Regions from separate parts of the Neobacillus terrisolis genome, predicted to be linked through region 1. Evidence: riboswitches for the same ligand, from Rfam matches in the RefSeq annotation. Region 1 holds a riboswitch; each other region holds the start of a gene.
The links. A riboswitch is a leader RNA that binds a small molecule or an ion and turns the genes downstream of it on or off. The one in region 1 is predicted to bind S-adenosylmethionine.

Region 1 (8,271 bases):
GCTAAAATACTCCTTTGTTTTAACAAGCCCGCTGACGAGCTTATCAATTTCCTCTTCCGTATTATACATATAGAAGCTGGCCCGCGCCGTTGCAGATGCCTTTAACCATTTCATTAAAGGTTGAGCACAATGGTGTCCTGCTCGAACCGCAATTCCCTCAGCATCCAAAACGGTCGCTACGTCATGGGGATGAACATCATCTAAATTAAATGTTATGACTCCGGCGCGATTTTTCGGATCTTTAGGACCGTAAATCGTAATGCCTTCAATCGTTGACATTTTTTCCATCGCGTATGCTGCTAATTTATGTTCATGTTCAAGGATTTGATCTAGCCCTACTTCTTGTAAAAAGTCGATCGCTACACCTAAGCCGATTGCACCAGCAATAATCGGTGTACCCCCTTCAAACTTCCAAGGGAGCTCTTTCCATGTTGAATCGTAAAGATCGACAAAATCAATCATTTCCCCGCCAAACTCAACAGGCTCCATTTTTTCAAGAAGATGCTTCTTGCCATATAAAACACCAATTCCGGTAGGACCGGCCATTTTATGGCCTGAAAAAGCTAGAAAATCGCAATCTAAATCTTGAACATCTATTTTCATATGAGGTACACTTTGTGCCCCATCCACTACCATAATCGCCCCGTTTTCATGAGCAATTTTGGCAATTTCCTTGATTGGGTTGATCGTCCCAAGAACATTTGATACCTGCATGACCGAAACAATTTTTGTATTCGGTGTAATCGTCGCACGCACTTCGTCCAAGGAAAGCGTCCCGTCTTCCTGAAGCGGGAAGTATTTTAATGTAGCACCTGTTTGTTTTGCTACTTGCTGCCAAGGAATGATGTTACTGTGATGTTCCATATAAGTGATGATGATTTCATCACCAGGGCCAAGGTTAGCTCCACCATAGCTTCTTGCTACTAAATTTAAAGAGGTTGTCGTTCCTCGTGTAAAAATGATTTCTTGCATTGATTTCGCATTAATGAACTTACGAACTTTCTCACGCGCTCCCTCATATCCATCGGTTGCTCTTGTTCCAAGTGTATGCACACCACGGTGAACATTGGAGTTATATTCACGATAATAGCGGTCGATCGCTTCTATGACTTGAACCGGTTTCTGTGAAGTCGCGGCGCTGTCAAGATATACAAGCGGATTCCCGTTTACTTCCTGATGTAAGATTGGAAACAAATTTCGGATATCTTGAATGTTCATTATTTTACTTTCCTTTCAATCACTTCAACCAACTGTTTCTTAACTCCTTCGATTGGTAATTCGTTCACAACCGGTGCTAAGAAACCGTGAATGATTAGGCGTTCTGCCTCTTTTTTAGGAATTCCACGACTCATAATATAATACAATTGAACAGGATCGACACGGCCAACAGATGCAGCATGCCCAGCAACAACATCATCCTCGTCAATCAACAGAATTGGGTTGGCGTCGCCACGAGCTTTTTCACTAAGCATCAACACGCGTGATTCCTGTTGCGCATCTGACTTTGAAGCACCATGTTCAATTTTACCAATACCATTAAAGATCGAAGAGGCGCTATCCTTCATGACGCCATGCTTAAGGATATGGCCAGTTGTATGCTTACCGAAATGAACCACGCTAGTTGTAAAGTTCTGTGTCTGTTCACCACGACCGACAACGACTGTCTTCGTATCTCCAAATGAACCGTCACCAATTAAGTTTGTGGTATTTTCTGAAATGGTATTTCCATCGTTCATTAAACCTAATGCCCACTCAATATGTGCGTCCTTATGTGCCACACCACGGCGATTCACATAAGTTGTAACCCCTTTCGCAAGAGTATCCACTGCACCGTATTGAACTTTGGCGTTACCGCCCGCGATAACCTCAGTTACAAGATTAAATATTCCTGCTGCTTCCGCAACCGTGGAAATATTGTTTTCAACGTATGTTACTGAGCTATTTTCTTCTGCTACTACTAAAATATGGTTGAAGAGATTAGCTTCTGCGTCATCATGGAGGAAGACCGCTTGAATCGGTTGAGTAACTTCTACATTTTTAGGGATGTATAAGAATACTCCTCCATTGATATAAGATGCGTGTAAAGCAGTTAAACGATGTTCATCCACTTTCACACCATTTTTCATTAAATAACGCTGAAGAAGATCCCCATGCTCGCGTGCAGCTGTAAAAATATCAGTAAAAATAACGCCTGCCTCTTGAACTTCCTTAGATAATGACAAATATGCAGGGCGGTTATTTCGTTGAATATATAAGTTGTTACTTGTAGAATCTAAATCAATTAACGCCTTTACATCTTGTGGAAGATCATTTAGTGACGCGAAATCCTCGCTTTTTACAATATGCTTTGAAAAATCGGTAAAGTTCCACTTGTCGATTTTTGTTTTATCCGGTCTTGGCATCGGCAGAATTTCAGCTTTCGCCAATGCCTGTGTACGAAATTCAGTTAACCAGGCTGGTTCGCCCATTTCTTTTGAAAAAGAACTGATATAGTCCTGATCAAACGGTAATTTTATTTCAGTTGTCATATTAATCCCCCCAACGCTTACGCTTCTTGCTCAACTGTTTCGTCTTCAATTCCTAGTTCTTTCTTGATCCAGTCGTATCCTTCTGCTTCTAAGCGTTGTGCTAATTCAGGTCCGCCGGACTTAACTACGCGACCTTGCATCATAACGTGAACGAAGTCAGGAGTAATATAGTTTAAAAGGCGTTGATAGTGAGTGATAACCAAACAGCCAAAATTTTCTCCGCGCATTTCATTAATTCCCTTTGAAACAACTTTCAAGGCATCAATATCTAATCCGGAGTCAATCTCGTCTAAAATAGCGATTTTTGGTTCAATCATCATTAATTGAAGAATCTCGTTACGCTTCTTTTCACCGCCTGAGAACCCTTCATTTAAATAACGCTGTGCCATATCTGGGTCCATTTCAAGGAACTCCATTTTAGAATCCATTTGGCGAATGAATTTCATTAAAGAAACTTCTTTTCCTTCTTCACGACGGCTGTTAATAGCTGAACGTAAGAAATCAGCATTTGTTACTCCATTAATCTCACTTGGGTACTGCATAGCGAGAAAAAGACCAGCACGTGCACGTTCGTCTACTTCCATTTCTAAAACATTTTGGCCATCCAATTCAATCGAACCTTGTGTCACTTCATATTTAGGATGTCCCATGATTGCTGAAGATAGAGTCGACTTTCCTGTACCGTTCGGACCCATGATAGCATGGAATTCTCCGCCTTTAATCTCTAAATTTACACCCTTTAAAATTTCTTTCCCCTCAATCGAAACATGAAGATCTTTAATTGTTAAAGTTGATCCTGCCATTTATAAATACCTCCATCACTTTGTATCTTTCAGCTTAATGAGCTGCGATTTTTTCATTCTCAATTTATTCTCATTACAATCTTATAACAAATGAAAACTGATATCAACATTTTAGCAGTAATAACATTTTTCTTTATATAGAACGAATAAAGATGAATAAAGAACAACTTTGGAATAATATCTACTATTTTTTCCTGATTACCTCTTTTCATGTATCATGCCTACAATGATAATTTCACCATATCTATTCTATCAAAATATCGGAAAGCTGACCCCTTTTTTGAGTCAGCCTTGGGGTTTTTTTTATCTTAACTGAACCTTTTCGTTTATTCCTTGTTTTAAATCAATTTTAACAAGATTTTAGTTTATTTAGAAAAAAGAGGGCCAGTGCAAGCACTGAACCCTCTGTTTAATGCATTTATTGAGCTAATAAAACAACACCTTTGTATTTTTCATTAATGAATTCTTGAATCTCATCAGATTTAAGAACTTCAACAAGTGTTTTAATTTCCTCGCGATTCTTATCTTCAGAACGAACCACAACTAGGTTCGCAGGTACAATGTCAGCAGCTTCAAATCCATTTTTCAAGCCGTACTTATTTGCGTCAATCCCGCCTTCTAATGCATAGTTACCATTGATGACAACTGCATCACCTTCACCATTTTCAAAAGATGAAGCCAATAGCTTTGCTTCAATAAGCGTTCCGAAATCAAGTTTCTTCGGATTTTCCACGATATCTTCTACTCTAGCGTTAGCGCCAACGCCTTTTTTAAGCTTAATTAAGCCAGCTTTTTCAAAAATAGGTAAAATACGACCATGGTCACTTAATGAATTACTCATAATAATTTTTGCACCTTCAGGAAGGTCCTTTATATCTTTATATTTCTTTGAATAAATTCCGATTGGTTCTTTGTGGATTTCGCCAACACTTACAAAATCATAATCTTTATTTTGTTCCATTTCTAGCTCTAAGTAACCAGGTGTTTGGAAATAGTTTGCATCAAGCTCTTTATCTCTTAAAGCAACGTTAGGTAGGATATAGTCTGTGAATACCTTTACTTCTAGGTCAATTCCTTTTTCCTTTAAAAGAGGCTTTGCAGCTTCAAGTACCTCAGCATGAGGAACAGCTGTTGCTCCAACTACTAAAGTTTTATTGCCATCCTTTTTGTCTTTCTTTGCAGTGTCATCGTCCCCGCCACCGCAAGCTGTTAACGTGAAAGCTAGTAATGCAACCAAGAATAAACTTAATAATTTTTTCATCCTTATTCCCTCCTGTTATCGTTTGTCTGTTTTTTTTGTAAAATAATCTCCAATAAATTGGATGATAAATACTAAAATTAAAATGGCAACAGTTGCTACAAATGTAACCTCCGGACGATTACGTTGGAACCCTTCCAGATAAGCAAAGTGTCCAAGTCCTCCAGCTCCAATTACTCCGGCCATTGCCGTAAAACTTACTAACGAAATTGCCGTAACAGTTATCCCCGAAATTAAAGCCGGTAACGATTCCGGAATTAATACTTTTAAAATGATGTGGGCGTGTGTTGCCCCCATCGATTGTGATGCTTCAATAACCCCTTTATCAATTTCCCTTAGGGCGATCTCAACCATTCGAGCGAAAAACGGTGCCGCTCCGATAATTAACGCAGGCAATGCCGCTTCCGCCCCCAACATCGTTCCTAACAATAGTTTCGTAAAAGGAATTAATAGAACGATTAAGATAATAAAAGGAATCGAGCGGAAAATATTTACGAAAGCTGCAATAATGACATTAATAAAGCGATTCTCCCATATGTTTCCCTTATCGGTTAAAAATAACAACAAACCTAGCAGTAACCCTAATATAAACGTTGCCAACACCGAAATGGATGTCATATAAATCGTTTCTTTTGTTGCTTCTATTAATAAATCCCATTTTACTGTTTCAAATAGATTAGTCATTACGAATCACCTCCACCCCTACTTGCTGGGAGTGAATAAAGTCAATCGCCTTATCTATTTCTGACTTTTCGCCATCAAGATGTATAAACAATGTTCCATAGGAACCCGTTTGTGTTTGTGAAATTTTCCCTTGCAGAATCGTTACCGTTAAGGCAAATTGCCGGATAAGGTTAGCAATTACTGGCTGTTCCGCAGCTTCCCCAACAAAAGTTAGCTGGACAACCTGTCCACTTGGATAGCGCTTCAACAGATGCTCGACTGTTTCTTTTGTTTCCTCTGGCTCAGTCACTTGCTTAACAAAACGCTTCGTAATTGGCTGGACCGGATTTTTAAATACCTCTAACACCGGACCAAGCTCAACAATCCTTCCATCCTCCATAACCGCGACACGGTGGCATATTTTTCTGATAACATGCATTTCGTGTGTAATGAGGACGATCGTAAGCCCTAACCGTTTATTAATATCAACTAATAAATCTAAAATTGAATCAGTTGTTTGCGGGTCTAAGGCAGATGTCGCTTCGTCACAAAGCAATACCTTTGGGTTATTCGCCAGTGCTCTGGCAATCCCAACTCTCTGCTTTTGGCCGCCGCTTAGCTGTGCTGGATAGGCATCTTCTCTACCCTCAAGTCCGACTAATTTAATTAATTCATCAACGCGTTTGACCCGCTCTTGTTTCGAAACACCTGCAATTTCAAGTGGAAATGCGATGTTTTCACGAACGGTTCTTGACCAAAGCAAGTTAAAGTGTTGAAAGATCATGCTTATTTCTTGTCGGGCCTGTCTGAGTTCATTTCCTTTTATTTTGGAAACCTCACGTCCAGCTACATTAATCGTACCTTCTGTCGGGATCTCAAGTCCGTTAAGCATTCGGATTAATGTACTTTTTCCGGCTCCGCTATAGCCAATGACACCGAAGATTTCTCCTTCTTTTACCTCTAAATTCACATTATCGACGGCAACAACACGTCCTGATTTAGAAGGATAAATCTTTTTTACTCCATTTATAGAAATCATAGGATCACCCTCTTTTTTCTTTATAGCCCTTGTAAAAAAACGGATTGTATCTCATTATGTTTTGAATGTTCTTAACTATTCATTCATAACGATTCAATAGATTGACAAGCTATCCCTTTCAATCTATATGCATTTCCTTTGCAAATGCTATTGCAATGTAACTAAGCATTGATTCTGAAATAATAAAAAATGCCTCTCTGCAGATAAGCAGAAAGGCATAGTAATGTTCTATTCCCTTCTCTCATCTTCCAAAGCGTCTGCTTTGTGTGAATTGGCACCTTTTCAAATTGCATCGAGCAATTTGACGGTTGCCGGGCTTCATAGGGCACGTCCCTCCACCTCTCTTGATAAGAGCAAATATATTTATTATTTTTAAAATTTCCGATAACAAACTTAGCTATGAAAGTGATTTTATCACGGAGTAAAAATAGGTGTCAATATATTTTTTATACTAAAATAATTTTTCTGACAAATTCGATAACCTTATTCTATTGAGGATAACCCAGTAGCTTCTTTAATCGCTTGTTCAAGGTCCTCGATTAGATCCTCCACATTTTCAATTCCAATTGATAGTCGAATAAGATCCTCTGGTACACCAGCTGCTGCCAAGCCTTCTTCGTCTAATTGCTGGTGAGTCGTGCTTGCAGGATGGATGACTAAACTTTTTGCATCGCCTACATTGGCTACATGGGTCCAAAGATTTAATTCATTAATAAATTTCGCCCCTGCTTCTCGGCCACCTTCAATTCCAAAGACAACGACAGAACCTGGACCTTTTGGCAAATATTTATCAGCAAGCGCTTTGTCAGGATGCCCCTCATTACCAGGATATAAAATCCATTTAACTGCAGGATGAGCATCTAGATATTCAATAATTTTTTTCGTATTAGCGATATGCTCCTTCATACGAACATGGAGTGTCTCCAATCCTAATGTAATCTGGAAAGCATTAAGCGGACTAAGAGCAGGCCCCATATCTCTCAATAACTGAACTCTTGCTTTTACGATATATGCAGCAGCTCCAATTGCTTCGCTATAGACAATATCATGGTAGCTTGGATCAGGCTGTACAAAGCCTGGGAACTTGCCTGTACCCCAATCAAATTTTCCGCCATCCACGATGACTCCGCCCATGGTCGTTCCATTGCCGCCTAACCATTTAGTTGCAGAGTGGATAACAATATCAGCACCAAATTCAATTGGCTTTAATAAATAAGGTGTTGCAAAGGTATTATCTACGATTAGCGGAACGCCTGCTTCATGAGCAATTTCCGCCACTTTTTCAATATCTAATATTCTTAAGCTTGGATTTCCGATCGTTTCAGCGAATACAGCCTTAGTTTTGTCCGTGATCGCTGCTCTGAAGTTTTCAGGATCCTCAGCATTAACGAACTTAACATTTATTCCATATTTAGGAAGGGTTATCGCAAACAGATTGTATGTACCTCCGTAAAGAGTGGAAGCAGCGACAATTTCATCGCCAGCCTGGGCAACATTTAAAATGGCGATGGTAATGGCTGACATTCCGCTTGCTAATGCTAAGGCACCGATTCCCCCTTCTAATAATGCGACTCTTTCTTCAAGAACGGTAACGGTTGGGTTATGTATACGGGTATAAATATAACCTGGCTCTTTTAGAGCAAATAAATTAGCAGCGTGTTCTGTATTTTCGAATTGGTAGGCATTGCTCATGTAGATGGGAACCGCTCTTGCCCCGGTTACTGGGTCTGGAGCTAATCCTCCATGTACACTTAAAGTCTCGAAACGATAATTCTTTTGTTTTTCACTCATTCTCTTTCTCTCCCCTAATATTTTTTTAGGCTTTGTTAAATTTGTCTGTTGATTACAGCGAGAGGTGCTCCCTTTCCGCGGGGGAGTCCGGGAGCCTCCTCGGCGCAAGCGCCTGTGGGGTCTCCCGAGACACCTTCTCCCGCAGGAGTCTCGCACCTTCCGCTCCAATCAACAGATGCTCATAAACAA
Region 2 (8,271 bases), on a different contig from region 1:
AATCTTACTCCCGGTTAGAAGAACGACCAAAACAATAGTAAAAAAAGCACCAAGTGCAAAGAAATTCGTTCTAACCCTTTCACAATTTTTAGGAAAAAGGCACGTGTTTTTTGGAATAATAGCCCTTGGTCTAAGTCTTCTTCATGGTGTTTTCATGTTTTTAAGCGAAGGGGAGTTAGAGGGAGAAGCGATTTCAGGAATTGGTTCGGTCCTTTTTATGTCTATTGCAGCAGGATTTGGATTTGCTTTACTTAAAAATAAAAAAACAAAGAGAGTTAGAACAGTTCATATTACCTTGTTAGGAATTACCGTCCTATTAGGAATGTTTCATATTTTTATTTAATGGAGCAATATAATTTCTATATTTTCAAATTGTTTAATTAGTTAAGAACATTTTTAGAATTTTCTCTAAATAAATAGACAAATCCAAAGTTAACCAAATATACTTCAATTGAATAGGATCTTTTTATTTTGCTAAAAAAGGTAATTAATTAAAATGATAGGGATCATTTAATTAATTACCTTTTTTAAACATTGAAAGGATCCTTCTATTCCGTATTTTAAAAGAGATAATCAGAAGAAGAAGGAGATTCGTTGATGCCCCGTTACAACTGGTTAGAAGCAATAAATGTTACAGAAGAACTTTTGACTGAACCAAAAACACGTTTACCCGTTATTTGGATAAGCGCCTTGGATTGTACCGGGTGTAAGGAAGCTTTTATTCGTTCGTTTGAACCCACTGCTTTGGAAACGATTCTCAATTTCATCTCATTGGAGTATAGTGAGCTATTGTCAGTTGCGAGCGGTTATCAAGCGGAGGAACATAAGGAATCCATATTTGAAAAATATAAGGGTGAGTATGTTCTAGCAATTGAAGGAGGAATTCCGGGAAGTGATGACTATTTAACGATTGCCGGAAAATCCGTCCAAAAGGAAATCATCTCCGCTGCCAAACATGCCAAGGCAGTGATTGCATTTGGAAGTTGCTCCGCCTGGGGTGGAATACCAGCAGCAGTGGGCAACCCTACTGATTCCACTGATGTTGTAAGCATCCTTCCTGAAGGTATTCCCGTTGCCCTTGTTCCAGGCTGCCCTCCCATTCCTGAAGTAATTATTGGGACGCTTTTATACGTGCACTTTCACGGTGAATTACCAGAGCTAGACAAAAAACTGCGCCCGACCGCATTTTATCAAAAAACTGTCCATATGACATGCCATCGCAAACCCTTTTTTGATCAAAAATTATTTGCAGAATCGTTTGATGACGAGGGTGCGCGAAAAGGCTATTGTCTATTTAAACTGGGCTGTAAGGGGCCTCAGGCATTTAATTTTTGTGAATTAATTGGTAAGGACCACTGTATTGCCGCAGGCTTCCCGTGTATTGCCTGTTCCGAAAAATCCTTTTGGGATAAAGGAGGCTTTTATGGGAAAAAGAAAAGAGGATGAGGAAAAGGCGATAAGTTTTATGTTTAAATAAAGAGCAACTAGGTGTTCGTTCACAACCCATAACTTACAAGTTTAAGGGGGAAGAAGGATGACACCCTATGTTATTTTAATCATAACCGGCTTATCATTCCTTATAAATTTTTTAGCGTCATATTATCTTAGTAATATCGTAAAAAATACAAGGTCCGCCAGTATGTCTGGAGACGAAGTAGCTAATACCATTTTGAATTTAAATCATATCAGTAATGTCAAGGTTAGAAAAATTGATATTGCTGGAGAAAATGATTATGATCCGATTCTGAAGGTTATCCAATTAAGTCCAGACGTGTATGGCTGTAAGACCATTTATTCAATTGCTGTTGGTAGTCATGAAGCTTGTCATGCGGTAGATTTTCAATATTTTCGGTTTTTATTTATTCCTGTGACCTTTTTCGTTAAATATATTTTTATTCCATTATTTCTGTTATCATTCTTCATCGATTCAAATCTATTTCATGGAATTGTTTTACTCGTCTACCTATCTTTATTGTTATTAAAATTAATCGTAGAAGTGGTGGACGAATTCCATATTAATCGAATGTCGGTTCATACATTGAAACATTTTCAGCTAGTTTCACCTGATGAAGTCACTGAAACGAAGAAACTTTATCGATTTTTCAATTTTTCATACCTCGTTAGTCTGCCATTGATGATATTGTTTAATCGCTAAGGGTGAACATTGATAATTAATGTTTAAATCTCAAAAAAAGAGCTAGCATCAAAGCTAGCTCTTTTCCTTATTTCTTCTATTTTATTAACTTTGTTCGAAGTAATTCTGTTAACTCTTCAAGTTCACCCAGCGCAGCTGCGACCCGTTGCATATTGATTGGACCAATAGGCATAACATGGATCGATTCATCCGGCAGAGTGGATTTATGAGCAATCCTTTCGAAAACCTCATCATTTATGTCGGCAACACCAAGGTCTGTAAGTGAAACGGGTAAGCCGAGCTCACGATAGAAAGGGAACAACTGATTCACTTCATCTTGTTTTTCTTCAAGAATAAGTTGAACGAGTATCCCGTAGGCTACTTTATCCCCGTGTAAAGCGTGGTGGGTTTCTTCCAATACCGTCAGTCCATTATGAATCGAGTGAGCACCGGCAATTCTTCCAAAATGATCACCGAAACCGCCCACCATTCCACCAAGCATGATAATCGTTTCAATGACTTTGATGAAATCTTCATTAAGCACGCCGGCATCTAGAGTATGGATTGCTCCACTGGAATGAGCTAAAAGCAGGTCCTTGCATTGTTTTGCAGCATAATGCGAAATTTGCAATGGGACAGGCTTGTTTTCAATTACAGCCATTTGAACATCGGCTTCGTACCATTTTGCTAGAGTATCACCAATCCCGGCGATAAGCATGTTCAGAGGAGCATTCACAATAATCATCGGTTCTACTAACACAAGGCTCGCGCTATTCGGATAAATATCATAGCGGATAAATACCCCAGATTCATCATAAATTACACTGATTGGCGTCCAAGGGGAACAATTAGATGCAAGCGTTGGGATTAAGATCGATGGGGTGTTGGCTAAATGACATACAGACTTAACCAAATCAAGCACCTTTCCACCACCAACTCCGATGACTGCTGTATAACTTTTAGCACGAACTATGCTTGCAATCGTGGAAATCTCAGTTGTTGAACATTCGCCGCCATAGATGTATTCCTCAAATTCAACCTTGGTTAATTCAGGAAAATAGGGGAGGGCAGCCTCCCAAGATTTCTGCCCGTGTACAATCAAGACTTTCCTTAGTCCACGTTCCAATAGTTTGGATTCAAGTTGATTTAAAGCACCTTCCTGTAAAATATATTCGCTAGGCGCTCCATGAATAGAAAAGCTCTCCATGACTATCACTCATTTCTTAGCATGTTAACCCTTAACGAGCATGGACTACCATTGCTTTCAAATAGTTTTGCCCTGTAAATAATAACGAAAGCTATTTGATTACTTCATCCAATCAGGCTTACCAAAGCCTTTAAATTGCTCATCAATGATTTTTTCAAATTCATCAGATTCGACAACTTCTTTAATATCTTTTGCAAGCTGAGAATCCTTGTTTACTGTAGTTACAGCCACAACGTTACGATATTGATCGAGCATATTTTCTAACGCAAGAGCACTTAAAAGATCCATTTTTGCAGCCAAAGCGAAGTTACCAGGAACGGCAGCTAAATCTGCGCTTTCAACAGAACGAGGGAGCTGACCAGCTTCAATCGGTTGGAATTTCAAGTTTTTCTTATTTTCTTTAATATCTTTTTCAGATACCGTAAGTGGGTTTGCATTTGGATCTAGTTTAATTAAACCCTCATCTTCAAGAGTATTTAAAGCCCGAGCCCCATTGGTAGGATCATTAGGAATTGTAACCGTAGCTCCATCCTTAACATCATCCAAAGACTTGTATGTGTTTGAGTAAATTCCCATTGGAGCTGTTGGAACTGAAATTAAGGCTGTTAATTCCATATTGTTTTCTTTTGCAAAGTTTTCGAGATAAATCGTGTGCTGGAAAAGGTTTGCTTGAATATCATCATTATTCAACGCTTTATTTGGCTGAATATAATCGCTAAATTCAACGATTTCAACTTTATAGCCTTTGTCTTCTAAGCCGGGTTTAATCGCTTTATTTAACATATCACTATATGGTCCAGCTGTAGCTCCAATTTTAATTTCTTTTGTTTCTTCTGTTGCAGTTGTTTTCTCACTGCCGCTTTCCTTGCTTTCTGTTCCGCCGCAAGCTGTAAGAGCACCTGCCACGAAAAGTAAAATAATTGCTGTTAACCATTTTTTCATGCTGTTTTCCTTCTTTCTTTATTTTCTTTTATCTACAACTTTGGCGATGAAATCACCAAGGAGTTGGACAACCTGAACTAAAACTATCAAAATCAATACAGTCGCAATCATGATGGTATTATCATAACGATAATAACCAAAGCGAATCGCCAAATCTCCAATTCCACCACCGCCAACTGTACCAGCCATTGCAGAGAATCCGATTAAGCTGATAAGCGTCAACGTGATCCCGGAAATGATCCCCGATCTTGCTTCAAGCAGTAGTACATCCTTAATTATCATCCACGGAGTTGCTCCGGCAGCAATGGCTGCTTCAATAACTCCTTTATCAATTTCACGTAAAGCAGTTTCTACGATTCTAGCGAAAAAGGGAATGGCTGCAACCGAAAGAGAAACACTTGCTGCAGTTGCCCCAATAGTTGTTCCAACAATTAAGTTGGTTAATGGAATTAACGCTACTAACAAAATTATAAAGGGAATGGACCGGACTAAATTGACCGTAAATCCTAAAATGTTTTGCATAGTGCGATTTTCCAAAAATAATCCTTTATCCGTTACGTATAAAAGAATCCCGATTGGCAATCCAACAAAGATGGCAATCACTAGAGAGATTGAAATCATGTAAATGGTTTGAAAGAAAGCGGTATTTATTTCGGGAATAAGCTCGATAAAATGCTGAAAATCAAAGCCCATTGCGTAACACCTCCACCTGTGCGGCACGATTTTCGATATACTTAATCGCGTTGTTAATTTCTTCTTTCTCACCTTTCAGTTCCATGATAAAAATACCAAGGGGCAATTCTTGAATATATTCGATTGACCCGTGGAGAAAGTTACCTTTTACTTTAAATTGCTGGAGTGTATCAGAAATGACCCCTTCACCTGCAACCTTGCCTTTAAAGATTACTTTCACAATCGGTCCATCACATTTATTTAAAATCACCTCTGGGATCTCGAAGGAAACAACGCTTTCGATAAACTCTTTTGTGAGTCCTGTCTGTGGGTTGGCGAATACTTCATATACTGTGCCTTCCTCCATAACCCTGCCATTTTGCATAATCGCCATTCGATTACAAATTTCTTTGACTACTTTCATCTCGTGAGTGATTAACACAATCGTTATATTGAGTTCTTTGTTGATTTTCTTAAGTAAATTTAGGATCGACATGGTCGTGGTAGGGTCCAAGGCCGAAGTAGCTTCATCACATAACAGTACTTTCGGATTGTTGGCAAGTGCTCTAGCGATAGCAACCCTTTGCTTTTGACCACCGCTCAGTTGAGCAGGATAGACATCTCGTTTATCCGAAAGACCGACCATCTCGAGCAGCTCCTCAACTCGTGACTTTATTTGGGCCTCTGGAAGCTTTGCAGCCTTCAAGGCAAAGGCGACATTATCAAATACTGTTTTTTGACTGATTAAATAAAAATGCTGAAAGATCATCCCGATTTTTAACCTAGCCAGTCGTAAGTTTTCACCCTTTAATGAGGTAAGGTCTGTCCCGTTAACACTGATTTTCCCAGAGGTTGGCCGCTCAAGTAAATTAATACAGCGGAGGAGTGAGCTTTTGCCGGCACCGGAATAGCCGACAATACCATATATTTCTCCTTCTTGAATCGACAGTGTTACATCGTCAACACCTATAACTGTCCCAGTTTTTGTTTTATAAATCTTTGAAAGATTGCGAATTTCAATCATATAAAAACCTCTTTATGTATCCAAATTGACAAGGAAAATAAGCTCAAAAGTTTTAACTCTACAAAAAAATGCTTCTTTCATTAGAAAGAAGCATCGAAAAAAACGGGGTTCTCAGCTTATCTTTCAGAATGAAAGTCATTCTGTAGGAGTTGGCACCTTCCCTAATCAGGGGGTTGCCGGACGTCATAGGGCCTAGTCCCTCGGTCGCTCTGGATAAGTATTTTGTTGTGTGAAATAATATGTTTTTGATATTACTAGGCAATTTTTGTATTGTCAATCCCTAAAATATTATTTCCATATACAAAAAGTGGTTTGGAACCAATAATACCAATGGATTTAGTGGGTTTAAATTTTTTTTTGGTATTTTAAATCATTAATATAAATCCGTCCGTCGATCCTGAAAAATCGGAATGGTCTTCCGAACACGATCGACCTCAGTTAAATCTAATTCAGCATAAAAAATGCCTTCACCCGTCTCTTCGCTAAGCAGCAATTCTCCCCATGGAGCAATCACCATGGAATAGCCATTAAACTCATTATTTGGATCATTTCCAACACGGTTCACCGCGACGATATAGCACTGATTTTCGATGGCGCGAGCCTGCAATAACAAGCGCCAGTGGTCAATTCTCATTGTTGGCCACTCTGCCGGAATAAACATGACTTTTGCTCCTTCAAGAACATGACAGCGAATCCATTCTGGAAAGCGCAAATCATAACAGATGACCCCTCCACAAGTAATCCCGTCCAACTCAAATACATTTGTACTTTGACCTGCACTCATAAATAAATGCTCATCCATTAACTTAAATAAATGGGCTTTATCGTATTCAGCAACAATGGCACCAGTCCGATCTACGACGTACATTGTATTGCAGAAGCCTTCACCTTTTTTGGTCGCAACCGATCCCCCAACTATATTAATCTTATAGATTTCCGCTAAATTGACGAGCAATTGTTTCGTACGTTGCCCATCTATGTCAGCCAACCTATCGAGCTGATCAAGTGCATAGCCTGTATTCCACATTTCCGGAAATACGATTACATCCGCACCTGCCTGAGCTGCTTTTTGTATATAGTGTTCGACCGCCGTGAAATTTTTTTCTGGCTCCGCAAACGCAATATTCATTTGAACGCAAGCAATTTTCATTTTTCAAACACCTCTAGACATTTTTAATTAAAGATTATAGAATTTCAAATATTATCGCAATAACTTTTCTTAAAAGGATGATTCGATGGAATATTCAGAGCGCTTGAAAAAACTGCCGGTTCAATTTTTTGCTTCACTTGTTGAAAAAGTAAACAAAGCAATCGCCGAAGGGCGGGATATAATAAATTTAGGACAGGGAAATCCGGACCAACCAACTCCAAAGCATATTGTTAAAGCTTTACAAGAAGCGGCAGAGGACCCGCATACTCACAAGTATTCTCCGTTTCGAGGAATAAACGAATTGAAAGAGGCTGCTGCACAATTTTATAAAAAGCAATACGGTGTCGAGGTGGATCCCTATTCAGAGGTTGCTATATTGTTTGGAACGAAAACAGGGCTGGTTGAACTGCCAATGTGCTTGCTAAATGAGGGGGAGCTCATGCTCTTGCCGGACCCTGGCTATCCCGATTACCTATCAGGTGCCGTACTTGCAAATGTACAATATAAAACGTTTGGGTTAAAAGTGGAAAATCATTTTCTACCGGATTATGAGGCAATACCAAATGAACAAAAAGAAGCAGCCAAGTTAATGTACTTGAATTATCCAAACAATCCGACCGGGGCCACAGCTAATCGAGCCTTTTTCGAGGAAACGGTTGCGTTTGCCAAGAAACACAATATTACCGTGCTGCACGATTTTGCGTATGGCGCCATCGGTTTCGATGGAAAAAAACCGGTCAGCTTTCTTGAAGTGGAGGGAGCTAAGGAAATCGGTGTCGAGATGTACACTTTATCCAAAACCTTTAATATGGCAGGCTGGCGCGTTGGCTTTGCAGTTGGGAACCCGATCATTATTGAGGCGCTTAACCTAATTCAGGATCATTTGTACTGCAGTCTATTTCCAGCTGTACAAAAGGCTGCCGCTGCAGCGCTAACAGAGGATCAGAAATGTGTAGAAGAACTTGTAGCGAGATATGAAAGTCGCCGTAATACACTTATCTCAGCTTGTCGTGAAATTGGCTGGGATGTCCAGAGTCCGACAGGGTCATTTTTCGCTTGGCTTCCCGTCCCTAAAGGTTACAAGAGTGAAGAGTTTGCTGATTTCTTGTTAGACAAAGCGGATGTGGTTGTGGCAGCCGGTA
Region 3 (8,271 bases), on a different contig from region 1:
ATTCCGCGATTTCCACCAATTGTTCCAAGGACATATGTTTTTCCGTTTGCTGCTTTTTTGGCAATCTGTACAGCCGAACTGTTTATTGCTTTAACGGAATCTTCCAGACCATATCGAGCTAGTTTCAAGTAATTAGCTGCGTACGTATTCGTTTGGATAATATCGGCACCAGCGTTGATATAGGCCGTATGAATCGACAGAATTTGCTCTGGGCGGGACAGGTTCAACTCTTCTAAACAGCTGTCCTTTCCATATGAATAGAGAAGGGTGCCCATTGCACCGTCCCCAATAAGAATTTGTTTTTCTAGTTTAGTAAGGAAACTCATTTTTACACCTCTACTGGGTTTTTAGCATGATCCTGTAAAGCGGATTTAAAATCAGCAATGAGATCATCAGTATTTTCTAGTCCAACAGAGAGACGAAGCAAAGTATTGCTAATTCCTCGTTGTAAACGTTCAGACTCTGGCATAGATGCATGCGACATCTTAGCTGGATAAGAAAGGATGGATTCAACCGCTCCCAAGCTAACCGCAAAAACTGGTATTTTTACCTTTGCGATAAACGACCGGAGCAGGGCTTCATCTTGTAATTCAAACGATAATACTGCTCCTGGACTTTGGGCCTGTTTATGCTGTAAATCGTACTGCGGGTGGTCGGTTAAGCCTGGGTAATACACGTTTTTAACCAATGGTTGTGTTTGTAAAAATTCTGCAATTTTCTGAGCAGATTTAACAGAATGCTCAAGCCGCACATGTAATGTTTTTAATCCTCTAAGGACGAGCCAAGCATCTTGGACACCTAATATCGCCCCAAAAGCATTTTGCAGATACCCTAGTCTTTTTCCTAATGCTTCATCTTTAACAACCGCAAGGCCTGCAACAACATCGCTATGTCCAGACAGGAATTTGGTTGCGCTATGAAGTACAACATCAGCACCTAGTTCCAGCGGCCTTTGGTGTGCTGGGGTAAGAAAGGTATTGTCGACAAAAGTTAGTGCTCCGCATTGTTTTGCTAATTGACAAATAGCGCTTATATCAGTAACCTTCAGCAATGGATTAGACGGTGTTTCAACATAAAAGAGCTTTGTGTTGGGCTTAATGGCTTGTTTCACTTTTTCAAGGTTTGTCATATCAACAAATGTATGTTCAATTCCGTACCGGGTTAGTACCTCCGTAACCATCCGGAAGGTACCACCATATACATCTTCTGTAATAATAACATGATCGTTTTGAGAAAGAAGGAGAAAGGCTGTAGAGATAGCTGCCATTCCCGATGAAAAAGCAAACCCTTTTGTACCGCCTTCTAAATCAGCAATGACTTCCTCCAATGCTTCCCGGGTAGGGTTTAAACTGCGGCTATAATCATATTTTCCAAATTGATCGATGTCAAACTGATGGAAGGTTGAGGCGTGCTGAATCGGTACACTAACAGCACCTGTTGCCGGGTCAATCTTGTGACGATTGTGAAGTAATTTTGTTTCAAATGAGAAATCGTTTTCCATTACACAGCTACCTCCTTTTTAGCATTGGTTAAAGCATGGTTTAAATCATTAATAATATCTTCTGCGTCCTCTAAGCCGACAGAAAAGCGTAACAACCGGTTACAGACACCCGTTTCTAGTCTTATCTGTTCAGGAATGTCGGCATGTGTTTGGGTTGATGGATAGGTAATAAAGCTCTCGACCCCACCTAAGCTTTCCGCGAATGATATGAGCTTCATATTTTGTAAAAATGGATTCACCCAAGTTTCGTCTTTAATCCGGAATGAAACCATTCCGCCTCTTCCCGGGTATAGAACATCGATCACATCATCATGAGCAGATAAGTACTCAACAACAGCCTTAGCATTTTTCTCATGCCGTTCCATCCGCAATGATAAGGTCTTCATACCGCGGATTAACAACCATGAATCAAACGGGCTTAATACGGCTCCGGCAGCATTATGATAAAGAGCGAGACTTTCACAAAGCTCTTTTCCTTTTGCGACGATTAATCCTGCGAGTACATCATTATGTCCGCCTAAGTATTTCGTTGCACTGTGAATCACAATATCTGCACCAAGATTAATCGGCTTTTGCAGAAGAGGAGTATAAAAGGTGTTGTCAACGATTAAAAGAACCCCGTGTTCCTTGGCAATCGCTGCAACAGCACTAATATCGGTTTGCTCCATTAACGGATTCGTAGGTGTTTCGATAAAGATTGCTTTCGTTTTTGGAGATATGTATTTGATAATCTCCTCCGGATGTGTTGTGTTCACATAATGGCTGGTTAAGCCCCATTTTTTAAAACCTTGCTCTAATATGCGGTAAGTGCCGCCATACAAATCCTTTGAAACAATCCACTCATCCCCCGATTGGAAAATAGAAAGGATGGTAAGGATGGCGGCCATACCTGAACTGCAAGCATACCCCTGGTCGCCGTTTTCTAGTTCTGCTATGGCTTGCTCAAGAATTTTTCTAGTGGGGTTTCCTGTACGGATATAATCAAAACCTGTTGATTGCCCAATCCCTTCATGCCGATATGCGGTCGAAAAGTAGACTGGAGGATTTACTGTTCCTGTTGTTGTTTCGCTTCGGTTTCCAATTTGTGCTAGTACTGTGTCAATTTTATACAAAGCCGCCACTCCTCTAGTTAAGATAATAAAAAAAGCCTTCTTATAAGAAGAAGACTTTAGTAGGTTAGGACATTTAGCCATTCTTCTTATCTTTCAAGTTTTAAAAACTTGCTGGACTTAGCACCTTATCAATGAACAAGCCACTGATGGTTGCTGAGGTGTCATAGGGCCATACCCTCGACCTCTCTGGATAAGAACTCAATAATATTCGATTTTTTTAAACTTTACTATATTACCTATTAACATGTCAATTACTTTATTAAAATATTCGGTAAATATAATAATTACTATTTTACATTAAAGCTATGTTAAAATTCGTGATTGTTTTTGATCACGATGTTGATTGGAGCGGAAGGCGTGAGACTCCTGCGGGAGAAGCGGATCACGGGAGACCCCGCAGGCGCGACAGCGCCGAGGAGGCTCCCGGATCGCCCGCGGAAAGCGAGCGCCTGTAGCGGAAATCAACATCCAGATTTAACAGAGCAATTTAAAAGAAGGGAAGGTGAAGGTTTTTTATTTGACGCGTGTTGTTTACTATTTTATGCTCAGAACATACAAAATGAGTATACAGAAATAGGAGAATAAAATATGTTAACAATTGATATAAAAAATAGATTAAAAGAGAAAATGAAAATCGTTCAGAATCAGGACCAGTCCAGTGTTTGTTTAGTTGGCCCGGTGACATTGCCAATACAATTAGAAAATAAAGTAGTTACATTTAAATGGTATACTTGGTTAAAATTAAAAGAGGATACAATAGATAAAGATTCTGTACTTGATTCAATTACAACAGCATCATTGGCGGATCTTCAACAATCATCTATCTTGGTTTATGGAGACTTCGAGAATAGCGACCATCCTTTAGTCCGCTTCCATAGTATCTGTCACACCGGCGATATTTTTGGGAGTAAACGCTGTGATTGTGGGTATCAACTGCACCAGTCCCTAAAGATGATAGTTGAAAATGGCCATGGGGCCCTATTTTACTTAGCCAACCACGAAGGTAGAGGAATCGGTCTTTTTTCCAAGTCGCTCGCTTATCTGCTTCAAGAGGAAGGGTACGATACCGTTGAAGCAAACCATGCGCTTGGCTTTGAAGATGACCTCCGTACTTACGAAGAACCTTTAATGATTTTACAAGAATTGCGATCTAAGCCCGTTATTCTAATTACAAACAATCCTAAAAAACTTTTCGCTTTAAAGGAAAAAGGTTTATCTGCTGATTCTCATCAACCGTTATGGGGAGATAGCAACCTTTATAATAAGAAGTACTTAGAAACAAAAGTAATGAAATCCGGGCACATACCAGAGCAGAAGGAAATAACTATATAAGGAGTAATCCGTATGAAAACTGACCAATATTATATGAATCTTGCTTTAGAATTAGCGGCTTCCGCAAGGGGAAAGACAAACCCTAACCCATTAGTAGGTGCTGTCATTGTAAAAAACGGGATGATTGTCGGCTCGGGTCTGCATCGCAAGGCTGGTGAACCTCATGCAGAGGTGCACGCCTTTAGAATGGCGGGGGACCATGCTAAAGATGCAACATTATATGTGACCTTAGAGCCATGTTCACACTATGGAAAGACCCCGCCATGTGCTGAATTAGTTAAAAATTCAGGTGTTAAAAAGGTTGTGATCGCCATGCAGGACCCTAACCCGCTGGTGGCAGGGCGAGGGATAAACATTCTTCAAGAAGCAGGCATTGATGTAATTGTTGGAGTAATGGAGCAGGAAGCGCATCGCTTAAATGAAAGATTTATTCATAATATGTTAACCAATACTCCTTTTGTTGTTTCAAAAGTTGCGATGACGCTTGATGGGAAAATTGCTGCCGCAAACGGGCATTCTCAATGGATCACGAGTAGTGAGGCAAGAGAATCCGTTCACCATTTACGGAACGAAGTCGATGCCATTATGGTTGGGATTGGTACAGTCCTAGCGGACAATCCCCAGCTGACGACACGACTGCCGGAGGGTGGGAAAAACCCGGTTCGAGTCATCCTTGATACCCATTTACGGCTGCCGTTAGATGCACAGGTAACAGAGACTTCAGAAGCCCAAACTTGGATCATAACCGGTGATGGGGTTGATCAAAATAAACTTGCTCTATTTAAAGAGAAGGGGGTAGAGGTCATTACTGTCCCTGTGACGAATGCTGGACTTGATTTACAGCATGCCTTAAAAATACTGTTTGAAAAAGGGATAACCGATATTTTGCTTGAAGGCGGCAGTGAGTTAAACGGAGCCTTTTTAAAGAAAAGCTTAATCAATAAATATTTAATTTATATCGCTCCAAAACTGTTAGGTGGCCGGAATTCATTAACACCATTTGCAGGAAAGGATGCAGAAAGCATGAATGAGGCATTAAATGTTGAAATACATGCTATTGAGCATTATGGTAGGGACCTTTGTATTACAGCATATCCACTTAAGGAATAGGAAAAAAACTTTGACAATTAAAGTTGGTTTCCATATACTTACCTAAGTAACTATTTCATTCACTGAAATAGTTACTTTTTTTAATAATAAATAGTTACCTAGGTAATGAATATGAGGGGATGCCATGCACGAGAATCACCAATTGTTACATCAGATCCATCAGTTGTCTAGAAAATTAACGAAAAAATTAAACGAAGTATTACAGCCATTTGGGTTATATAGTGCGCAATGGTCGGTTTTGTTTGTTCTTAAACAGAAAGGGACCTTAACACAAAGGGAGCTTTGTGACTATTTATCTGTAGAAGCACCACCAATGGCCCGGACGATTAAACGATTAACAGAACAAGGATATGTCCTACATGATTTCGGTGCTGATAAGCGCAAGAAGTATATTAAATTAACAGACAAAGCGATGATGGATTTTCCTAAATGGGAAAAAGCCGTTTTAGATTTGAATCAATCACTATTACTGTCCTTGCCTGAGGCAAAAAGACAAGAACTTTCTACCTTAATTTCGGGGTGGCTGTTCAAACTTTAGAAAAAGAGGTTTTAAAAAAATGAACAATTCTGCATTATGGACAAAGAACTTTTTACTCGTTGCGATAGGCAACTTTTTTGTTTTTTTCGCATTTTACATCCTTCTCGTTTCCCTGCCAATCTATGCGATCAATCATTTGCATTCACAAAATGCAGAAGCCGGTTTGCTGACAACCGTTTTTTTAGTTGCGGCGATAGTTATTCGTCCATTTGCTGGTTATTGGTTGGAACGGTACGGTAAAAAACGTACATTATTGAGTGCTCTCATCTTGTTTAGTTTTGCTACACTTTTTTATTTTGTACCTGATTCGATTTCTAGTCTATTAATCCTTCGCTTTATTCATGGATTAGGGTTTGGCATGAGTACGACAGCCATGGGTGCTATCGTCGCTGATATCCTCCCAGATTCAAGGAGAGGGGAAGGGATGGGATACTTTGTATTATCAACTACAATAGCAATGGTAGTGGGCCCATTCATTGGCCTAACCGCAATCAATCAATGGAATATCTCCGTACTATTTGTAGTCTGCATTTTCAGCACGCTCCTATCGCTAATTTGTGGTTTTGGAATTAAGCTGCCAAGTCAACTGAGGACAGCGGTCCCAACACAATTTAAATGGGGCGATCTTTTTGAAGGCACAGCTGTTCCTATTGCTTTGTTGGGTGGACTATTAGGCTTTGTCTATGCATCGATTCTTTCTTTTGTTTCAGTCTTTGCCAATGAAGTAGGGCTAATGAGTATTTCAAGCTGGTTCTTTGTAATTTATGCAATCGTATTATTGCTTTCAAGACCGTTTACAGGAAAATGGTTTGATTTATATGGAGAAAATTGGATTATCTATCCTTCTCTAATTTGCTTCGCCGTTGGGATGTATGTCCTCGGTATCGTGAATTCTTCAATATTATTTATTATTGCTGCGGCCTTAATCGGACTTGGATGGGGAACAGCTTCTCCTAGCTTCCAAACCATTGCTGTTCAATATGCAGCTCCAAAACGGAGAGGGATGGCGACTGCGACCTATCTTTCTATTTTTGATTTAGGAATTGGAATAGGATCCTTTGTTGTGGGATTGGTCATGAGTAAAGTGGGCTTGGACGTAATTTATCAATTAAGTTCTGTCATTATATTACTTGGAATTTTAGTATATTACCTGATTCATGGTCGAAAGGTGACGAAAATCAAGGTCGAACATTGTTTGGAAAATGGACATAACTAAAGACAGAAAATTTGGTATATAATGAATATAAAGAAGAGTTGATAAATGGAGGGAAGCAATATAATGCATGAACATAAGCACAGTTCACATCGGTTTTCAAATTACGAGGTAAATGTAGAATTTCCAAATGAGGATGGAATAGATGTTTTTCTAACTGGAGCTAGGTTTCAGCATTGCTTGTCATGCACAGAATCAGACCTTCATGTGGAAGCCAAAGAAATCATTGGTGCATACCTTTCAGAGAAACGGAAGCATCCCCAATCATTAAAGGACTTTTCCTTCATGGACTTTCCATAAACCGATTAAGTTCGGTTTTTTTTATTTGATTTATAAAAAAGAAACACCGCTGTTATATAAACAGCGGTGTTGTTAATTTAGCCTTTTTTAAATGGTCTTAAACCACGTCTTTGAATTTCATCCTTAAGAAGCTTAATCCAATCTTGATCCTTATCCGACTTTAGTGCATCACGATACGAGACGATTAACTGCTCATTACTCATAATTTTCATTTGCATGCCTCCTCGGTATTAAGGAAATATTTATTAAGTTTGAATTTATTGTAAAGGTTTTTGATGATTTTGAAAACCCTTATTTTTATTTCATTTGCGTTAAAATTGTGACAAAATTCCTAATTTTTAAAAATTTATATTTTGCTCCTTTTTGTTAAGTCCTGGTTTATATGGTTGCGGTTTAGACTTTATATTTTTATAATTGAAAAGGAATAATTTTTTAAGTACAGGAGTGGCTAAGTTGATTAATAAAACATGGCATGACAGTGAGTCTGTAAAAAAAGTAACCTGTGTTCATACAAATGCAAAGAAATATGTCGTTAACCAAGTATTAACTCCAGGGAAGACCTATGAAGTAAAAAATGAAACAGAAGAGTTTTACTTCATTATCGATAACTCTGGAAAAGTTGGCGGCTATTATAAAGAGTATTTTCAAGAAGCATAGGAAAGAGGGCTGTTAGAAGGGATTTCTAGCAGTCTTTTTTTTATGGTTTTTTTTGTTATTATTAGGGTATCTTGAGAGAGCAGGCATAAAACCTCAAAGTGGTCGTTTAGCGAGTTGATGTGACCTGAACGAAGGCTAAAATTCGCTGAAGTGGTCACATGATGGTCTCATGTGACCAAAACAGAGGTGGAAAATCACGAAAGTGGCCACATGACGGGTTCATGTGACCAAAACAGAGTGGGAAAATCACGAAAGTGGTCACATGGCTGGTTCATGTGACCAAAACAGAGGTGGGAAATCGCTGAAATGGTCACATAGCAGGTTCATGTGACCAAAACAGAGGTGGAAAATCACGAAAGTGGCCACATGACGGTTTCATGTGACCGAAACGAAGGCACGAAATCGCGAAAGTGGCCACATGACGGGTTCATGTGACCAAAACAGTGATACAAAAACACCAAAATGGTCACATAAGTCAGTTTGCCTTCAATTCACATACCTACCTTGC
Region 4 (8,271 bases), on a different contig from region 1:
TAGCGAGAAATCTTCATTGGTTCGCCAATTTTTTTCGTAAAATAATGCCCTGGCTCAAGCTTAAAGATTCCCTCCGTCATCGTGTCCGGTTCTGGAACAAACTGATACGTTAAGTACTGTTGTATCGCATCATAATTTAATTCATTTTTTTCAAGGGCCAGTAAAATACTTTTCTTTTCTGACGCAAAATATGTCCGTTGTTCATTTTCATGATAAAAGAACGGTTTAATCCCAAACGGATCTCTTGCACCATAAAGAGTTTGCTCTACCTTGTCCCAAATGACAAACGCAAACATCCCGCGTAGGCGTTCAACAGCCTTTTCTTTTAAATGGCTGTAAAGGGCAATGATAACCTCTGTATCAGAGTGTGTTGCAAAGGTGAGCCCTTCCTTCAAAAGCTCTTCCCGAAGCTCAACATAGTTATATACTTCACCATTAAAAATAATCCAGTATCTTTCATTTTCATAGGTTAACGGCTGATGACCACATTCAATATCAATAATACTTAAGCGGCGAAATCCAAATTGGATATGTTCATCATAATAATATCCATCATCATCAGGTCCACGATGAGTGATGATATTGTTCATATTTTGAAATTGCTGTTTTTGCTCATCCCGAAAATCTTGTGTTTTTTCATGTACACAACCAATAAAACCACACATTATGTACGTTCACCTACTCCGTTCTATTAGCATCCCTAAAAAGGAACTCTCATTTTTTAATATGAATCTTACAGAATTCATACATTATATACTAACATATAAGAACAAAATCGCAAGCGCCCGGGTAGACCAGACACAACTAGAACACATCGACTTTTCCATGCAAATGGGCCTGTTGATTGGAGTGGAAGGCGCGAAGACTCTTGCGGGAGCAGCGGGACAGGTGAGACCCCGCAGGAGCGATAGCGACGAGGAGGCTTACCGCCCGCCCCGCGGAAAGCGAAGCGCCTGGAACGGAAATCAACAGACTAGTTAAAAACGGATAGCCAAAAAGAGGGCGCCCCTAAGGGACACCCTCTAGCTTATTATTTTATTGATTGGCTTGTTCTTTTAAGCTGTCGGCTTTGTCCGTACGTTCCCAAGGAAGATCAACATCCGTACGGCCAAAATGACCGTAAGCAGCCGTTTGCTTGTAAATTGGGCGACGCAGATCCAGCATCTTAATAATTCCAGCCGGGCGAAGGTCGAAGTTTTTGCGAACAAGATCAACTAAAACGTCTTCGCTAACCTTTCCTGTTCCAAACGTTTCAACTGCGATCGATACAGGCTGTGCCACTCCAATTGCATAGGCAAGCTGAACTTCCACTTTTTCAGCCAGACCCGCAGCAACAATGTTTTTTGCAACATAACGAGCAGCATAAGCTGCTGAGCGGTCTACTTTAGTTGGATCCTTACCGGAGAACGCGCCGCCACCGTGACGAGCGTATCCACCATAAGTATCAACTATAATTTTCCGGCCAGTTAAACCAGCATCCCCTTGCGGTCCGCCAATAACAAAACGGCCTGTTGGGTTAATAAAATATTTCGTATTTTCATCGATTAGTTCCTGTGGAACAACCGGATTAATCACATGTTCCTTAATATTTCTTTGAATTTGCTCTAAAGAAATTTCAGGATGATGCTGCGTTGAAATAACAATCGTATCAATACGTACCGGCTTATCATTCTCATCGTATTCAACGGTAACTTGAGTTTTTCCATCTGGACGAAGGTAAGGAAGAATTTCATCTTTGCGAACTTTTGTAAGACGGCGTGATAGCTTATGGGCTAATGAAATAGGAAGAGGCATAAGCTCCTTTGTTTCATTACAAGCAAACCCAAACATTAAACCTTGGTCACCAGCACCAATTGCTTCGATTTCCTCATCAGACATAAGACCTTCTCTAGCTTCTAACGCCTTATCAACACCCATCGCAATATCAGGTGACTGTTCGTCAATTGAAGTTAACACGGCACATGTTTCAAAATCAAAACCGTATTTAGCCCGAGTATAGCCGATATTTTTAATCGTTTCTCGGACAAGCTTTGGGATATCCACATAAGTAGAAGTAGTGATTTCACCTGCTACAAGAACTAAACCAGTTGTTACTGAAGTTTCCGCAGCCACGCGAGCATTAGCATCTTTTGCTAAAATAGCATCTAAAATCGCATCAGAGATTTGGTCACAAATTTTATCGGGATGACCTTCTGTTACCGATTCAGAAGTAAACAAACGACGTTTTGACATCTTAGTTCCTCCTTATATATAGAAATAAAGCGAGGTTAGCCGCGGAAATTTATTCGTCCCTTTTGTTAACCTCATGTTGATACGGTACTCATTCCCTAAGTAGTATGAAATAAACATAGAGTTTTTATCCCAGTTATGTAATGGATTCATGATGATTGGGGGATAAAAGCTAACACATTTTTTCTTAGGTGCAAAATAAAAAACCTTCCCTATTAATGAGGAAAGGTTTTGAGCAACAATTTGCGCCTTTCACTCTTATCGTTCAAGGTTTATATACCTTGCGTCAGGTTAGCACCTTTGCTTAAAAGAAATCCCAAGGGTTTACCTCAGTAGATTTTCTTATTTAGCAGGTTGCTGGGTTTCATAGGGCCTGTCCCTCCACCAGCTCAGGATAAGAGAGTATCCGTTCAAGGTAGAATCATACCTTATAGGTTTTAATGATGTCAATTGTTTTTTAGAATTGTTCACCAATTAGTAAAGAATAAATCCGCGCTCGCTGCACCTATTATTACTCATTATTGGTACTTATCCGACCGAATTAGAATATCTTAATTAACACATTTAATTAAATAACAACCTTATATAAGGAGAAAACTATGTTAATTTATTTTATTTTAGAAAAAAATGCATATTAGTATAGATTATTTATCCTAATGTGTTATACTATTCACAACACTCAAAAATATTTGATAAAGGATGGTATTTATCAGATGAATTCTGTAAGTATTTCCAATGAACTGAATGAATTGTTAAAAGGGAGCAATATTCGCAATCAACTCTCTGTTCCGCAATTAGTTGAAAAGGTACTAGAACGTAAAGAAGGTATCCTTTCCTCTACTGGTGCGGTTCGGGCGACAACTGGAAAATATACTGGTCGTTCACCTAAAGACAAGTATATTGTAGAAGAAGCAGGATCTAAGGACAAAATTGAATGGGGTTCTGTTAACCAACCCATTTCGGAAGAAGCATTTTCAAACCTTTACAATAAGGTAATTACGTATTTGCAAGAACAAGAAGAAGTATATGTATTTCGCGGTTTTGCTGGGGCGGATAAAAAATTCAGATTACCAATCCAAGTCATCAATGAGTATGCTTGGCATAACCTTTTCGCCCATCAACTCTTCATTCGTCCAAACGAGGGCGAATTAACAAACCACGATGAGCCATTTTCTGTAATTTGTGCTCCAAACTTTAAAGCAGATCCAGCTGTTGATGGAACGGCATCTGAAACGTTTATCATTATTTCTTTTGAACGGAGAACGGTTTTAATCGGCGGTACGGAATATGCTGGAGAAATTAAGAAATCAATTTTCTCTGTTATGAATTATCTGCTACCGGAAAACGGTATTATGCCAATGCACTGTTCATCAAATGTTGGTGCTGAAGGCGATGTCGCTTTATTCTTCGGTCTTTCCGGAACAGGTAAAACAACTTTATCAGCAGATCCTAATCGCAAGCTGATCGGTGATGATGAACATGGCTGGTCTGCAAACGGTGTCTTTAATATCGAGGGCGGCTGCTATGCTAAATGCGCTGATTTAACGCGTGAAAAAGAACCGCAAATCTTCGATGCCATTCGTTTCGGTGCGGTGCTTGAAAATGTCATCCTTGACGAAGAAAGCCGTATTGCGGATTACTGTGATACATCTTTAACTGAAAATACTCGTGCTGCGTATCCTTTACAAGCGATTAGCAACATCGTAGATCCAAGCGTTGCTGGTCATCCAAACACGATTATTTTCTTAACGGCTGATGCATTTGGGGTATTACCTCCAATCTCTAAGCTTACAAAAGAACAAGCGATGTACCACTTCCTAAGTGGTTATACTTCAAAACTTGCTGGTACAGAACGTGGAGTTACTTCACCTGAAGCAACATTCTCAACTTGCTTTGGTTCTCCGTTCCTTCCACTTCCTGCAACACGCTATGCAGAAATGCTTGGAGAAAAAATTGATGAGCATCATGCAAATGTATTCCTAGTGAATACTGGATGGACTGGTGGAGAGTATGGAGTTGGTTCAAGAATGAAGCTTTCTTATACTCGTTCAATGGTTCAAGCTGCTCTTAACGGAGAATTAAATCATATCGAGACGGATAAAGATGAAATTTTTGGATTAGAAGTGCCGTTACACGTTCCTGGTGTTCCTGATGAAGTGCTACAACCAAGCAAAACTTGGGCTGACAAAGCTGCATATGCTGCAAAAGCAACTGAATTAGCTCGTAAATTCCATGAGAATTTCAACAAATTTGCTAATGTACCACAAGAAATCAGCGTTAAAGGTGCACCAATCGCACGGTAATTGAAGTGTATATAATGGCAATATTTCTGGGGGATGTATTGCATTAAGATAATTTGCACGGAAAAAATGGGGTTAAGAATAAAAACAGGCTGTAGTGGAAGAAATCCACAACAGCCTGTTTATTTTTTTAATTGGTAGTGTGCAAGGAAATTAGTTGGTAAGTAATCGTTGTATTCTTATTTTCCCATTCTACTTTTTTAATCAATGCTGTACCACTTACTTCACTGTCTAATGTTTTTCTTACTTCTAATGGGATTTCTATTGGATAAAGTCGATAGCCTTCTTTTGTTAATGAAAAATTATTTTCATCCAGCCGTTTTTCTCTACCTTTAGTGACGATCAGTGTATTTAATTCGAGCGGCATTCCCATCATGATCTCTCCTTCAAAGTCCTTTTCGTTATTTTATCATTTCTGAGCCTGCATTTTCATCCAAATTGTAAGATCTTTCACAACTTCTCGGTTGACCTCCGGAGGAAAGTAGTGAGTGAATTCACGAAAATACCATGTGGTGACCGGTTTATGTAATTGATTCAGAGCTTGCTCTAATCGCAAAGCGTGTTCGACCGAAACATTGGTATCATTCCAACCATGAATAATCAAAACAGGGGCTTCTAGCCTTTCTAAATTATATAATGGAGTTCTTTCCCGATATCTGTCTGGATATTTATTTGGAGTCCCGCCAATGACACGTTTCATCATTTTACGAAGATCCTCCCTTTCCGTGTACGTTAGCTCCATATCACTGACTCCTCCCCAAGTAACAACTGAAGTAGCTTCAGCGAATTGGATAGCAGTCTGCAGTGCCATTACTCCACCACGGGAAAAGCCAAAAATATGTATATTTTTTACTCTCTGATGGGCCTTTAAAAGTTGATATGCCGCAAAGGCATCGTTGCGATCTTCACCGCAAAAGTCCTCATTGCCTTCCCCGCCCTGATTTCCACGGTAAAACGGAGCAAACACAATAAATCCTTCAGCAGCAAACTGCGTGACTCTTGCAGGCCTTACTTTCCCAACATTTTTTATCCCGCCCCGCAAATATAGAAATCCATCCTTTACCTCGTTGCCTTTAGGCTCAGCTAATAAGCCTTTTACGATTAATCCTTGTGAAATATAAGAAACGATCGATAAGCGAATGGCTGGATTTGGTGAGGGAAAGTTCCATTTAGTCAAAATCGTTCCATCTTCCATCTGTTCGACTCCTTGTTTCAAAAGTTACTATAGGCATTCACACATTTTTTATTACATCATACGATACTATAAGCAAATATTTCGATCATTCTTTCTCTAAAAAATTGTATCAGTTTGATTTTTGCGAAATCCGCTCCCTTTCCGCGGGCTCGCCGTTGAGCCTCCTCGGTCGTTCCTCCCTGCGGGGTCTCACCTGTCTCACGTTCCCGCAGGAGTCTCGCAAATTTCGCAAAAATCTAATCAATATCCACACTTTTAAAAATAAGCTGGTTTGGAGGTTAACGTAATGAAATACTGGTTAAAATTTGGGTTCATTTTATTATTAATCACATTTCTAATGATTCCAATTATTGCTTGTAGCAATAGTCAGAGAAATGCAGATCAAAAATTGGTTAAAGTGAGAGTTGCCGAGGTGACTCGTTCATTGTTTTATGCTCCGCAATACGTAGCCATTTCCGAAGGATTTTTTAAGGATGAAGGATTGGACGTTGAACTGACTACAACCTTTGGCGGGGATAAAACGATGACGGCCCTATTATCTGGTGGTGCAGATATCGCTCTGGTTGGATCTGAAACTTCTATCTATGTTTACGCTCAGGGCTCAACTGACCCTGTCATTAATTTCGCCCAACTCACACAAACAGACGGTACCTTCTTAGTTGCCAGAGAAAAAATTGATCACTTTTCATGGGATATGTTAATCGGTAAAACCTTTTTAGGTCAGCGAAAAGGCGGAATGCCGCAAATGGTTGGAGAATTCGTGTTGAAAAAGTTTGGAATTGATCCGTTTAATGATTTGAATTTAATTCAAAATGTTGACTTTGCTAATATTGCCAATGCTTTTGCCTCTGGGACAGGAGATTTTGTTCAATTATTCGAACCAACTGCCAGCGTTTTTGAAAAAGAGGGGAAAGGCTATATCGTTGCTTCATTCGGGACAGAGTCTGGTCATGTCCCCTATACAACCTTTATGGCCAAAGAAAGTTACATGAGTGAAAATAAACAAACTGTTGAAAAGTTTACCCGCGCCATTTATAAAGCTCAGCAATGGGTTAACAACCATAGCTCTAAAGAAATAGCTTTATCGATCCAATCCTATTTTCCTGATATTGATTTAGAAATTCTTGAAATGGCGATTAATCGCTATAAAAATCAAGGCTCGTTCGCTACTGACCCTATTTTAGATATTGAAGAATGGAATAATCTCCAAAATATTATGCAAGAAGCAGGAGAGCTCCCAAAACAAATTGATCATAAAACACTGGTTAATACTGAAATTGCCGAAAGCGTTAAAGACTAAACCAAAAAGCAAAAAAGGAGGGCGAATTAGATGACTTATTTAACGATCAAAAATATCAATCACACTTATTTTACGAAAACCTCAGCTACCACAGCCCTCTCCGCTGTTTCACTGGAAGTCGAGGAAGGGGAGTTTATCTCCTTTCTGGGCCCAAGTGGCTGCGGAAAAACGACCTTATTATCGATTATTGCCGGTTTAATTGAGCCTACTTCTGGGAGCGTAACCCTTGAGAATAAACCGGTAAAAAAAATAAGAGGGCAAATCGGCTATATGCTTCAGCAAGATTATTTATTCCCTTGGAAAACCATTGAGGAAAATATTTTACTCGGTTTAAAGCTAACTAAACGTCTTACCGAGGAGAATACACAGTATACGCTCAATCTCCTTAAGCAAATTGGGCTAGCAGGAGTTGAAGCTCTGCTTCCAAAGCAATTATCTGGTGGAATGAGGCAAAGAGCTGCCCTTGTCAGGACACTTTCGACTAAGCCCAAACTTTTGTTGCTCGATGAACCGTTCTCTGCCCTTGATTACCAAACGAAGCTAAAGCTAGAAAATTTAGTTTCCGAAACGTTAACCCGCTTTCATAAGACAGCTATTTTGGTCACTCACGATATTGGTGAAGCGATTGCGATGAGTGACAGAATCTACTTATTCTCATCGCAACCGGGAAGAGTTTATAAAACGTTTATCATACCGGAAGAATTCCACACTCTTTCTCCCTTTGAAGTAAGAAATCATCAAGCTTATCCTGAGCTATTTCAAACTATATGGAAGGAGTTGGAGTCCCTTGAAGCAAACACAACCAAACATCAAACTCCTTCATGAAAGCTATATCAAAACCCTTAAACGTGAAAAAAGCTGGGTCCGCTTTTACCAGCTGATTATCTTTATCCTTTTTTTCACGAGCTGGGAAATTTCTAGTCAATTAAACTGGATTGACCCACTTATCTTTAGTTCTCCAAGCAAGATTTATAACTTGTTTCTAGAAAAAATCGCTGATGGCTCACTAGTGGAAAATCTCGGGGTAACCCTAACCGAAACTGTTTTCGGCTTTATTCTTGGTACTCTCATTGGCACGATGCTTGCGTCCGTTTTGTGGTGGTCACCGTTCCTGTCAAAGATTCTTGATCCCTACTTAGTCATCTTAAATGCAATGCCCAAAGTTGCTTTAGGTCCGATCCTCATCGTTGCGTTAGGGCCTGGATTTACTTCCATCGTTGCAATGGGGGCGATTATCTCGATTATTA

Region 2: another riboswitch for S-adenosylmethionine. It lies ahead of ACI48O_RS19220 (methionine ABC transporter ATP-binding protein); the one in region 1 lies ahead of ACI48O_RS06140 (methionine ABC transporter ATP-binding protein).
Region 3: another riboswitch for S-adenosylmethionine. It lies ahead of ACI48O_RS13315 (methionine biosynthesis PLP-dependent protein); the one in region 1 lies ahead of ACI48O_RS06140 (methionine ABC transporter ATP-binding protein).
Region 4: another riboswitch for S-adenosylmethionine. It lies ahead of metK (methionine adenosyltransferase); the one in region 1 lies ahead of ACI48O_RS06140 (methionine ABC transporter ATP-binding protein).

Annotation. Positions count from the first base shown of each region.
Region 1 covers NZ_JBKFGH010000008.1:95,406-103,676, forward strand. The annotation lists gene ACI48O_RS06115 (cysteine desulfurase) at 1-1,218, opposite strand, end outside; gene sufD (Fe-S cluster assembly protein SufD) at 1,218-2,528, opposite strand; gene sufC (Fe-S cluster assembly ATPase SufC) at 2,546-3,331, opposite strand; gene ACI48O_RS06130 (MetQ/NlpA family ABC transporter substrate-binding protein) at 3,750-4,592, opposite strand; gene ACI48O_RS06135 (methionine ABC transporter permease) at 4,608-5,273, opposite strand; gene ACI48O_RS06140 (methionine ABC transporter ATP-binding protein) at 5,266-6,291, opposite strand; SAM riboswitch class I at 6,530-6,645, opposite strand; gene ACI48O_RS06145 (O-acetylhomoserine aminocarboxypropyltransferase/cysteine synthase family protein) at 6,775-8,082, opposite strand.
Region 2 covers NZ_JBKFGH010000035.1:53,841-62,111, forward strand. The annotation lists gene ACI48O_RS19190 (hypothetical protein) at 1-343, shown strand, start outside; gene ACI48O_RS19195 (hydrogenase small subunit) at 598-1,446, shown strand; gene ACI48O_RS19200 (zinc metallopeptidase) at 1,535-2,155, shown strand; gene ACI48O_RS19205 (iron-containing alcohol dehydrogenase family protein) at 2,232-3,341, opposite strand; gene ACI48O_RS19210 (MetQ/NlpA family ABC transporter substrate-binding protein) at 3,441-4,283, opposite strand; gene ACI48O_RS19215 (methionine ABC transporter permease) at 4,302-4,976, opposite strand; gene ACI48O_RS19220 (methionine ABC transporter ATP-binding protein) at 4,966-5,979, opposite strand; SAM riboswitch class I at 6,093-6,199, opposite strand; gene ACI48O_RS19225 (carbon-nitrogen family hydrolase) at 6,353-7,129, opposite strand; gene ACI48O_RS19230 (pyridoxal phosphate-dependent aminotransferase) at 7,215-8,271, shown strand, end outside.
Region 3 covers NZ_JBKFGH010000020.1:43,054-51,324, forward strand. The annotation lists gene ACI48O_RS13305 (bifunctional homocysteine S-methyltransferase/methylenetetrahydrofolate reductase) at 1-326, opposite strand, end outside; gene metC (cystathionine beta-lyase) at 329-1,501, opposite strand; gene ACI48O_RS13315 (methionine biosynthesis PLP-dependent protein) at 1,501-2,613, opposite strand; SAM riboswitch class I at 2,697-2,810, opposite strand; gene ACI48O_RS13320 (GTP cyclohydrolase II) at 3,202-3,945, shown strand; gene ribD (bifunctional diaminohydroxyphosphoribosylaminopyrimidine deaminase/5-amino-6-(5-phosphoribosylamino)uracil reductase RibD) at 3,958-5,055, shown strand; gene ACI48O_RS13330 (MarR family winged helix-turn-helix transcriptional regulator) at 5,180-5,593, shown strand; gene ACI48O_RS13335 (MFS transporter) at 5,613-6,809, shown strand; gene ACI48O_RS13340 (hypothetical protein) at 6,873-7,106, shown strand; gene sda (sporulation histidine kinase inhibitor Sda) at 7,184-7,318, opposite strand; gene ACI48O_RS13350 (DUF6501 family protein) at 7,560-7,763, shown strand; gene ACI48O_RS13355 (MBL fold metallo-hydrolase) at 8,250-8,271, opposite strand, start outside.
Region 4 covers NZ_JBKFGH010000011.1:5,304-13,574, reverse strand. The annotation lists gene asnB (asparagine synthase (glutamine-hydrolyzing)) at 1-665, opposite strand, end outside; gene metK (methionine adenosyltransferase) at 1,036-2,232, opposite strand; SAM riboswitch class I at 2,485-2,630, opposite strand; gene pckA (phosphoenolpyruvate carboxykinase (ATP)) at 2,943-4,532, shown strand; gene ACI48O_RS07320 (DUF2584 domain-containing protein) at 4,660-4,902, opposite strand; gene ACI48O_RS07315 (alpha/beta hydrolase family protein) at 4,939-5,724, opposite strand; gene ACI48O_RS07310 (ABC transporter substrate-binding protein) at 6,011-7,024, shown strand; gene ACI48O_RS07305 (ABC transporter ATP-binding protein) at 7,055-7,849, shown strand; gene ACI48O_RS07300 (ABC transporter permease) at 7,812-8,271, shown strand, end outside.